Regions from separate parts of the Enterococcus sp. CR-Ec1 genome, predicted to be linked through region 2. Evidence: a T-box and tRNA genes for the amino acid it is inferred to sense, from the RefSeq annotation. Region 2 holds a T-box; the other holds one or more tRNA genes.
What was found. A T-box is a leader RNA that pairs with one kind of tRNA and senses whether it is charged. The one in region 2 lies ahead of argS (arginine--tRNA ligase), so its partner is inferred to be a tRNA-Arg.
Positions count from the first base shown of each region.

Region 1 (5,814 bases), 1.1 Mb from region 2:
CACTGGTCTCTTTGACCAGTCCTCCAGACAGAATTCAGACGCTGATCGAAGACGCAGAAGGATTCGTTTATGCTGTGACAGTGAACGGTGTCACTGGAGAAGATCGCCAATACAACGAACAGCTGGATCAGCATTTGCAAGCCATTTCGGAAAAAAGTCCGATTCCAGTATTAGCTGGTTTCGGGGTCTCGACCCACGCAGATGTGCAGCGCTTTGCCAGTGTGTGTGAAGGGGTAGTGATCGGTTCAAAAATCGTAGCAGCGCTACAAAACGAGCCACTGCCTAAAGTCAGTGAGCTGTTAGCAAAACTTGTTGGTAAGCCATAGAAAACAATGTGAAGGAAAGAACCCGAATTGGGTTCTTTTTTTATGAGAAAACTAGTATTCGAGGTACTGATGGGCTGCTATGGAAAAAAGAACGTGATGTGTGAAGAGGAAAAGAAAAAAGGCTGATTGAAGATCAGCCCCAAATTGTCGTGATTATGCCAGTGTATCCGTGTCGATGGTTACTGTCTCGCAAAAATGCCCTCTGCCCCCAACGTAAACATGTTGGATTTCCTTTCGCGAAGTCGTAACGAGTTTGACAAAGATTTCAGAAGGTTCACCTAAATTGCTGCCTTGTTCAAAGCGATACACTTCTTTTTCGAGGGCACACTTTTGATACAAGAAGCAAGCCAAGGCGGCATTGGAAGTGCCTGTGGCAGATTCTTCATTGATGTCAAACAATGGGGCAAAGTTACGGCAAACGATTCGTTCTTTTTCCATTGCATATAAGTGCATGCCAACTACTTGTTGAAGCGCACTTACTTTTTTTATTTCCTCAAAATCAGGTGCAACTTGCTGCAACTGGGCCGTTGTTTTGATTGGGATAAGGATATCCTTTAATCCAGTAGAAACGATTTGAATAGGAATTTGATCATTGATAGCATTGGTATCAAAACAGTCAGTTAATTGTTCTAGTGAAAGCACATCTGAAAACAGTGGTTTGTTCTGTTCCATGAAAATGACACCGTCTTTGATGGTGATCGACAAACGTCCGGCGTTGGTGTAGATGCGATACTGTCGCTTGGAAAGTTTGTTTAGATACGATAATAGTGCAAAGGAGGCAATTGTTGCATGTCCGCATAAGTCAACTTCTTCTTTTGGCGTAAAATAGTCAAATCGGAAATCGGCCTGCGGGGATTTCGATAAAAAAGCTGTTTCTGAAAAGCCTAACTCTTTTGCGACGGCTAACTTTTGTTGTGGTGCAAGTGGCTGTTCCAGCAAAACGACTCCAGCCTTGTTGCCACCCGTTTGATTTTTACTAAACCCACTTGCGATATGTACCGTTATCTCCATAGGACACCTGCTTTCTTTGTTCTTGTTAAGCATAGCATAATTTTTGCAGGGATAGGTTAAGAAAACGGATTGGTTAAGCGTGTTATACTGAAGGTAAGACAGAGGAGGGACTATATGAAGAGAGCGATGATCCTTTACCCAATCATTTTTGTAGACTTTCCCTTCGGATATGAACACCAAGACTTACGTCAGTTGATCGACACGGTGATTTATTTGAAAACACCACTAGATATTGCTTTTGCTCGTCAGATTAAACGGGATTATACGAACGAATCAAAAGAAGCGATTTTGACTTGGGCAGATACTTATCTTTCCTATGCAAGGGAGCTATTTGTTTTACACGAACAGATCATTGCTGAAACAGCCGACTATGTACTGGATGGTGCTCTACCAGCTGATCAGCTAGCAGAACAAGTCAAGTATTATCAAGTATTTTAAGAAGCGCTTTTAAGCAAGATTTAGTCTACTGGGTTTTGTTTAATCTACCTTACTATCTGTTTCAGAGGTCAAAAATGCCGCTGCTTCCTCTAAAGAGAGCGCTGCTCCATTGAATGTGGGCCACGCATTGATACCGTCACATTTTTTTCTCGGAATCAAGTGAAGATGAAAGTGAGGGACTGATTGACCCGCTGCTTGATTTGCTGCGCTTAGCAAATTAATCCCATCAAATCCTAAGCGAGTGACACAATGATCTGCTATTTTTTGAACCGTTTGAATGAGGTGAGCAAGAAGAACGGGGTCGCAATCTAAAATACTGGTGTAATGTTTTTTAGGAATAACCAGCATATGATAATCCACGTCTTTGGCATGATCAAGGAAGGCGCAAACACTGTCATCTTCATAGATTACATGGCTTTTTATTTTTCCAGAGACGATGCGGCAAAAAGGACATTCTTCCATCAAAATTCCTCCTATGGAATAAATTTTGTTAGTTGTGTTCGAGAAGTATAATATCTAAAAATGTGAAGCTACGGGATTATGGGAAACCATAAACGATCTTTGTAATTAAGCCGCTCTTTGAGAGGATAATATCATATTTATTTAGCAGTTAAAACTATATGTGATAATTAATGATGTTTTAGATAATTAGTTAATAGGTTGTTTGCAAAAGAAAAGCTCCGTGCTGCTGATTTGTGGTAAAAGTGACGTTTGAAAAAAGTGGTTTTTAAAAATTTATCAAAAAAAATCGCTAGGAATCAAGATTCCTAACGATCTGCTAGTGCAATGCACGATAATATAACGTTCCAGGAGGGATTCGAACCCCCGACCGTTCGCTTAGAAGGCGAATGCTCTATCCGGCTGAGCTACTGGAACAAATAATTTTCAGCGAATGCTCACTTCGCCTAAGCTGTTGAAATCAATCAGCAACAAATAACATTATAGAAAAAGGGCGCAGCAATGTCAATCGCTTTTCGCCCTTTTCTTATTTTTCTTTGAAAAAAGGAAGCGCAGCTGCCCTCAACCTTTCTCAGGTTCCTCAAGAATTACGCTATCTGCTTCTTTCGTAATGAGAATCACACCATCTCCTAAAGGGACAAGCGTGGAGGTCAGCTGAGGATGGTTCATCACGGTATCCAAGAAAAGATTCAATTTGCGATGGATCGCTCGCTGGTTACGAGGGATTTCTTCGATGGGGTGTAGAATCGTTCCAGCTTGAAATACGTCATCCACCATCAGCACACCGCCTTTGCGTAATAGACGCAGACATTCTGGTAAAAATTCAATGTATTTTGATTTGGCGCTGTCCATGAAGATAAAATCATAAGGGCCACTCAATGTAGGTAGGACGTCTGCCGCTTGTCCTTCTAATAGCGTGATTTTTTCTTCATTTCCTAAGCGAGCGTAGGTTTCTTTGGCTTTGCGGATCATGACGTCAAAGCGATCGATCGTTGTGACATGACCATCTTTCACACATTGCGCCATCAAGCTTGAAGAAAAACCGATCGCTGTGCCGATCTCAAGGATTTCTTTTGGCTGGAGCTGTCCTAATAAAAACTGCAAAAAGACCACTGTTTCATGTGGGATGATTGGCACTTCTTTTTCATGAGCGGCTTGCTCGATTTCACCAAGTTCGCCGGGTAATTGCTTTTGTTTTTCACGCATAAACGCCACTAGTTCTGGTTTGACTACTGGACGATGCATCATTTCGTTGCGCATCTTCATCCTCCTAATTTATCGCTGCCCCTTATTATACGAATAACTCACCTTAAGTTCAATCTTTTCGAGTCTTTGGAACAACAAAAAAACCAGTCATAAGACTGGCAGGATAAAGGGGTGAAAAATATTTTTGGGATATTTCTATCATAACGGTGTTATGTGGAGGTTTGGTTAAAATCCTGTGAAGATCTCGTCAGGTTCTGCTTAAATTTTCATCAAGGAAGAAAAGCAACCCATCAACAGGGCAAAAACGAACTTTTTATCGAAATATTCAGAAAATTCAGGGAAAAGTGTTGACAGAGGAACCTGCTGTTTGGTATCTTCATAACAAGATAAAAAAAGTGATAGGTGACGACGATGGATAAACGATTGAAACAAACAGCTGCATTTTTATTATTATTATCGTAAGGACTCTTTTTCTATGACCCGCCTTTTTTAAGGCATCATTTGAAGAGTCCTATTCGCATTGCATGAAGGAAACCCTTTATGGAGTGCTTTTTTTATACCATTTTTTCAATTGTGTTTGAATGAGGTCGCGCCAAGCGTGCTCCTACCACTGCTAAGGAGGAAATAGTGATGAGAAAAATCCAGTTTTTTGATACGACATTGCGAGACGGTGAACAGACCCCGGGAGTCAACTTTAATACGAAAGAGAAGGTTCAACTGGCGCTGCAATTAGAAAAATGGGGCATCGATACGATCGAAGCAGGTTTTCCGATTGCATCAGAAGGAGATTTTCAAGCAGTCAAAGCGATTGCTGGGGCGGTGACGAAAATGACCGTTGCAGGACTTGCCCGTTGTCAGAAAAAAGACATTGATCGTGCCTATGAAGCTCTTTATCAAGCCGTCGATCCACAGATCCATGTCTTTCTAGCAACGAGTAAGGTGCATCGCCAGTACAAGCTGAATATGACGAAAGCAGAAGTACTCGCTTCCATCAAAGAACATGTGGCTTATGCGCGTGAACGCTTTGAAAAAGTTCAATTCTCGCCAGAAGATGCCACCCGCACCGATAAAGCCTTCTTGCTTGAGGCGGTTCAAACAGCGATTGATGCCGGCGCGACGATCATCAATGTGCCCGATACAGTAGGGTTTACCAATCCTACGGAATATGGAGCGCTTTTTGCCTATTTGATCGCCAATATCAAAAGCGAGCAGCAGATCACTTTTTCTTCCCATTGTCATGATGACTTGGGAATGGCGACAGCCAATGCGCTGGCGGCTATTGAAAATGGTGCTGATCGGGTGGAAGGAACGATCAACGGGATCGGCGAACGAGCTGGCAATACTGCATTAGAAGAAGTGGCCTTGGCGTTGCATATTCGCAATGATTTCTATCAGGCTACCTCCAACATCAAATTAAACGAAACAAAACGAACCAGCGATCTGGTGGCACGTTTGTCAGGAATCACGGTACCGAAAAACAAAGCGATCGTCGGCGGCAATGCTTATGCCCATGAATCAGGGATTCATCAAGATGGCGTCTTGAAAAATCCTGAGACCTACGAAATTATTACCCCACAGTTGGTGGGGGTAGAAACCAACTCGTTGCCTTTAGGCAAACTTTCTGGCCGCCATGCGTTTGTCGATAAAATGCAGCAACTGGGCTACCAGTTTGACCAAGAAGAAACCAACGAATTGTTTAAACGCTTCAAAGAATTGGCAGATAAAAAGAAGCAAGTGACCGAACAAGATTTGCTGGCTTTGGTGGCCGATCAAGGCCGCAGCCAAGAAGGCGGCTGCGAGTTGGACGCCGTTCAGCTACAATACGTGTCCAATGGCCATCAAGGAGCAGTGGTTTCTATCATCAAAGACGAGGAAAAACAAGTGGCATCAGCCATCGGTGCCGGCAGTATCCAAGCTATCTACAACTCGATCGATCAGATTTTCCAGCAGCAGCCGAAGTTGTTGAATTATGAAATCACTGCCTTGACCAGTGGGGAAGATGCGCAAGCGGAAGTGCACGTGGTCATTGAATGCCAGGAAACCAATGAAAAAATCAGCGGGATCGGCTTAGACTTTGATGTCTTGCAGGCGTCAGCCAAAGCATATGTACAGGCTAGCGCAGCTCTAAAGAATCGAGGTGTCCTTGTTTGAAAAAGATCGTGGTTTTAGCAGGAGATGGCATCGGACCAGAAATTATGGACAGTGCCCTTGCGGTATTGAAAGCGGCTTGTCCTGACCATCTCCAGCACTTTCATTTTGACCAGCGGCCATTTGGTGGAGCGGCGCTGGCACTTACTGGAGAGCCATTGCCGCAAGAAACACTACAAGCTTGCCAGCAGTCGGATGCGGTCCTTTTAGGAGCCATTGGTGATCC
Region 1 covers NZ_CP025223.1:2,265,762-2,271,575, reverse strand. The annotation lists gene trpA (tryptophan synthase subunit alpha) at 1-326, shown strand, start outside; gene CXM95_RS11000 (PhzF family phenazine biosynthesis protein) at 480-1,337, opposite strand; gene CXM95_RS10995 (hypothetical protein) at 1,452-1,775, shown strand; gene CXM95_RS10990 (HIT family protein) at 1,815-2,237, opposite strand; tRNA gene CXM95_RS10985 (tRNA-Arg) at 2,578-2,651, opposite strand; gene CXM95_RS10980 (O-methyltransferase) at 2,796-3,494, opposite strand; gene CXM95_RS10975 (2-isopropylmalate synthase) at 4,071-5,591, shown strand; gene leuB (3-isopropylmalate dehydrogenase) at 5,588-5,814, shown strand, end outside.
Region 1: it has a tRNA-Arg gene. The T-box ahead of argS (arginine--tRNA ligase) is inferred to sense a tRNA for this amino acid. The anticodon was not compared.

Region 2 (5,814 bases):
GGCGGGCTTTGATACAGTAGCGGTGATTTCCCGCAGCGACGAAGACGCTGAAACTTTTTATCAATTTATCAGAAACCACGCGGTCTTATAGCGCAAAAACAGCTATAGGATCTAGCTGCATTCTTCACTACAAAAAAGCTGTGCCCTTGTCGAAACAAGTGACACAGCTTTTTTTGTTACATTTTGTCAGGTGCATGTAAACCAAGCAACCGTAAATCTTCTTTCAATAGAGTAGTTACTGCATAAACCAGAGCCAGACGTGCGTCTTTTTCCGTATCTTCGGCTAAGATTTTGACATTGGCATAATACTTGTTAAAGGCTTGTGCCAACTTGATGGCATGTTTGGCAATGACGGATGGTTCATATTTTTCCGCCGCTTGCATGACCGTTTCTGGGTAGCGCTGAATCAATTTGATAACTTCCCAGCTCTCAGCGTCTGCCAACGCCAGACTGCTGACAGCAGCGGGATCAAAGTTGGCTTTTTCAAGAATGCTCATGGCACGGGCATGAGAGTATTGCACGTATGGTCCGGTCTCTCCTTCAAAACGGACGACTTCTTCTAGCGTAAAGTCGAAATTATTCAAACGGTCATTTTTCAAATCGTGGAAAACGACTGCCCCGACACCGACTTGTTTTGCTACTTCTTCTTTGTTTTCAAGTGTTGGGTTCTTTTCAGTGATTTGTTCTTTCGCTGAATCGATCGCTTCATTCAATACTTCTTCCAAAAGAACAATCTTGCCTTTTCTTGTAGACAGTTTTTTCCCATCTTTGGTGATCAACCCAAATGGTACGTGGGTCATATCATCTGCCCACTCAAAGCCCATTTCCTTCAAAACAGCTTTTAATTGTTTGAAGTGATAACTTTGTTCATTCCCTACCACGTACAATGATTTTGCAAAATTGTAGGTCCGTTTGCGGTAAAGCGCTGCAGCCATATCCCGTGTGATGTAAAGGGTCGCACCATCGGACTTACGGATCAACGCCGGATTTAAGTCATAGGCAGCCAAATCAACGATTTCTGCCCCTTGGTCTTCTTTTAGCAAGTGTTTTTCTTCTAATAATTCCACGACTTCTGTCATTTTATCATTATAGAAAGCTTCGCCATTCAATGAATCAAAGGAAACTTCCAACATATCATAGATTTTATTGAATTCTTTTAATGATTCATCACGGAACCATTGCCACAAATCCATTGCTTCTTGGTCACCATCTTCTAGTTTCTTGAACCAAGCTCTCGCATCATCTTCTAATTGCTTATCTGTCTCGGCTGCTTCATGAAAATCAACATACAAACGCAATAGTTCGTTGATTGGTTCCGCTTTGACCGCTTCTTCTGACCCCCACTTCTTATAGGCAACGATCAATTTTCCAAATTGTGTGCCCCAGTCGCCTAAATGGTTGATGCGAATTGGCTGATAACCGATTTTTTCTAAAATAAAGCCGATCGAGTTACCAATCACAGTGGAACGCAAATGCCCCATTGAGATGGGTTTGGCAATATTTGGTGAAGACATATCGATCGGTACTGCTTGCTGATTGCCGATGGTTTGATCGCCAAAATGATTTTTTTCTTTGAGAACCAGCTCTAAGACATGGGCAGAGATTGCTTTTTTATCCATAAAGAAGTTTAAATACGGACCGACCACTTCAATTTTTTCAAAAGACGCTTGATCGATTTTTTCTGCTAAGTCTGCGGCAATTTGCTGCGGCGCTTTCCGATAGACTTTTGCTAGCGAGAAGGCTGGGAATGCCACATCCCCATGGTCGGCTGACTTTGGATTTTCCAGTAATTGCTGAACTTGTTCGATCGATAGATCTTCTTTTACTACTTGATGGATCGCTTGTGCGACGATTTCTTTGTTATTCATAGTATCCCTCCTATAATGACTGAACCCATTTTTTGATGAAACGTTGTTTGAAGCAAGCAAACAGTTGTATGTTTTTCATGCAAGAAATGATTGATAAAAACAAAAAAGCCTCTAGCGCATAACTTGCACTAGAGACGAGATTTCCCGCGGTACCACTCTGATTGTCCTTTTCGGACCCACTTTTTTCTGATAACGGCAGAATTCCGTTTGCTTAGCAAATTCTCACAAGTGCGTTTCACAATCTGATCAATTCGGCTTCCACCACCCCGAACTCGCTAACTGATACTCGAATCGCTACTTCTCTTGTTTCATCAAATCAAGGCTATTTACTTCCCAGAAAGTATAGCAAAGAAATGTTTGTTTGGCTAGCGAGATTCTGGCATTTTTCAAAAATTTTATTTTTATACTTTAGGAATAAATAGATCCCCGGCAGTCACTGCCATGATCGCTTTGATTGAGTGCAAACGATTTTCGGCTTGATCAAATTGACGAGCATACTTGCTACGAAAGACCTCGTCAGTGACTTCCATCTCAGAAATCCCATACGCCTGCGCTGCTTTTTTGCCATAAATAGTTTGTTCATCATGAAAAGCCGGTAAACAGTGCATAAAAATCACTTGGTCATTTTGCGTTTTTTCCATCAACGATTGGTTTACTTGATAAGGCAGCAGCTGTTCGATCCGCTCTTGAAATTTTTCTTCTTCGCCCATTGAAACCCAAACATCGGTATACACGACATCAGCGCCTAAAACACCTTGATCCACGTCATCCGTCACCAGGATCTTTGCGCCAGAGTGCTGAGCATAGGCTTGTGCTTGTTCGATAATGTTTGCTTCTGGCTGCAAGGCCTTCGGGGTGACGACATGAATATTGACCCCTAAAATCGCACTCGTCACTAACAAAGAATTGGCGACATTGTTGCGCCCATCCCCACAGTATGCGATGGTCAAGCCAGTCAGTTCACCGAAGTTTTCTTGAATGGTTAAAAAGTCAGCGATCATTTGTGTTGGATGCCAGTCATCCGTTAAGCCATTCCAAACAGGCACGCCTGAATAGTTGGCCAGATCTTCGACGACCTGTTGGCTAAAGCCGCGAAACTCGATCCCGTCAAACATGCGTCCGAATACTTTGGCGGTATCTTCAACGGATTCTTTAGACCCCAACTGAATATCATTGGCCCCTAAAAATTCCGGATGCGCCCCCAAATCCACCGCTGCAACCGTAAAGGCTGCTCGCGTCCGTGTTGAATTCTTTTCAAACAAAAGCGCAATATTTTTTCCTTCTAAGTAGCGATGTGGTTGATTGTTGGCTTTCATCCCTTTTAAGTGCTGGGAAAAATCAATTAAATATTGCAGTTCTTCTTTTGTGAAATCTTTCTCTGCTAAAAAACTGCGTCCTTTAAAAACTGATGTCATTGCATACCCGCCTCTCAAATAATTAATAAATATACATCAGAATATCAAATAATGAAATATAATACAACTATATCTTCTGTTTGCTCATAAATGAAACAAAAAAAACACCTAAGAACGGATCTTAGGTGCAATCATCTTAAGAAATCCTATGGGCAAAGCTGACACTTGGATCAGCATTCAATGAAAGGTCTGCTAGGTGCTGCTTTTTCAACGCAACATGGGCATAGGCACCAATCATGGCCGCATTATCTCCGCAAAGGCGCAACGGTGGAATCAACAGTTCTACCTCCGGCAATTCCTGCATTGCTTTTTGTAAAGCGTCACGCAAGCCTTGATTCGCGGCGACCCCGCCGGCGACGATCAGTTGTTTTACCGGATAGGCTTGGCATGCCCGCACTGTTTTGTGAACCAATACTTCGACTACGCTGGCTTGAAAACTGGCTGCTAGATTTTCTACTGACAATGCTTCCTCTCTTTGCTGTGCATTATGCACAAAGTTGATAAAGGAACTCTTCAAGCCACTGAAACTAAAATCAAAATTATCTTCTTGCATCATTGCTCGAGGAAAGTGATACGTATCACTACCTAGATGTGCAAGGCGATCAATTTCTTTCCCACTAGGATAAGGCAAACCGAGAACTCGACCAACTTTGTCATAGGCTTCACCAGCGGCATCATCTCTCGTTTCTCCGATGATCTCAAAAGAGCCATCTTCTGCCATATACACCAATTCGGTGTGGCCGCCGCTGACCAATAATGCCATTAAAGGAAAAACCAATGGCTTCACTAGGCGAGCTGCATAAATATGTCCTGCCATGTGATTGACCGGAATCAGCGGTAAGCTGTGGGCCCACGCAAAGGCTTTCGCTGCAGAAAGCCCAATCAACAGTGCCCCAACCAACCCTGGACCATAGGTGACAGCCACGGCTGATAATTCTTCTGGTTGTGTGTTGGCTTGGGTCAATGCTTCGTCGATGCACAAAGTAATCTGTTCGACATGGTGACGACTAGCGACTTCTGGTACGACACCGCCGAAGCGCTGGTGGCTCTTGATCTGCGAAGCAACAATGTTACTTAAAATGGTGTCGCCGTTTTTAATCACTGCCACACTGGTTTCATCACAACTGCTTTCAATGGCTAAAATCAATTCATTCATTTGATTTTTTTCCGCCTACTTTCTTTTCCATAATCAACGCATCCTCTTCAGGATGACTGTAATATTTTTTTCTACGACCGATGACCGTATAGCCCATGCGCAAATAAAGGGCCTGTGCTTGTAAATTCGACACACGTACTTCAAGATAGATCCGCCGACCATCGGTTTGTTCCACGAGCGATTCCATTTGTTTCAACAATTCTTTCGCCAAACCATGCCCTTGATATGCTGGTAAAACCGCTACATTAAACAGCTCTGCTTCATCCAGCACTTGCTGAAAACAGAGAAACCCAATCAGCTCTTGGTTGGTTTTTCCATAACGAAACAAATAGCGACTGTTGCTGTTTTGCAAATCTTGCTGAAATTGCTGCAAATTCCAAGGCGAGCCAAAGGGATAGCTCTGATCCGCCAATGACCAGAGCATTTGCGGTGTCGGGATCGTTTGATCTGCTTGTTCGTTAGTCATTTAAAAATTTCACCATATCCAATGCGTCTTCATTGCCTTCAGTGTAATACGCCGTTTTGATCGCCTGTGAAACAAACCCGAGGGTCCGATACAAACGTTGTGCATCACGATTGCCCAGGCGAACTTCTAATGTCAAACGGTCGCATTTGTTTTTCCTCGCATAACGTTCGATTTCTCCTAGCAAGAAAGAACCGATCCCTTTTCCTTGATAATCAGGAATGATCGCGATATTGGTGATATGGGCATCAGCGCCTAAAATCCGCACCCCGATAAACCCAATCATCCGTTCATTATGCAAGATGCCCAAATAAAGATGTTTGACCCGTGAATAAAGTTCTGACAAAAAGGCGCTCTTGGTCCAAGGCAGTTCCCCAGCATACACGAGACGCTCCACCTGCAGCAGCTCTTTAATGTCATCACCGACTAATTCACGAACAACATACGTTTCCCCTCGTATCTCTTTTTTACGCTCTGGATATTGAATCTGACGGAAAAGAGCCAACTTTCCCGTCATCGTTTTAAATTTTTTCAACATAAGCATCCACTCCCGGTTCATGCGAGGCTAACCATTTTTCTTCGGCTTCAACTAATTTTAAATAGTCCGGTACAAAATCATGGATCGAAGCCACCGGCGCTTCTTCTTTCGCAATAGCAGCTAAAACAACGCCATTCGGGTAATTCCAAAACGACACTTGATTGATATGGGCTGTCGGCAGTTCCGCCTCGATCATGTCTTTAAATTTGACGGTATCGGCGCCGACAAATAGCACTTCTTGACCATCAACTGCTTTTAGCTGGGTCAATAACTCAGACAGTGAGATATGCTGGTCTTTGATCCTTGTTTCTAAGGTACCATTATGCCATTGGTAGGCACCTGCGTAGACATTTTGACGGCGAGCGTCAAACAAC
Region 2 covers NZ_CP025223.1:1,205,939-1,211,752, reverse strand. The annotation lists gene CXM95_RS05860 (arginine repressor) at 1-91, shown strand, start outside; gene argS (arginine--tRNA ligase) at 177-1,868, opposite strand; T-box leader at 1,996-2,189, opposite strand; gene argF (ornithine carbamoyltransferase) at 2,270-3,283, opposite strand; gene tsaD (tRNA (adenosine(37)-N6)-threonylcarbamoyltransferase complex transferase subunit TsaD) at 3,420-4,439, opposite strand; gene rimI (ribosomal protein S18-alanine N-acetyltransferase) at 4,432-4,905, opposite strand; gene rimI (ribosomal protein S18-alanine N-acetyltransferase) at 4,898-5,440, opposite strand; gene tsaB (tRNA (adenosine(37)-N6)-threonylcarbamoyltransferase complex dimerization subunit type 1 TsaB) at 5,424-5,814, opposite strand, start outside.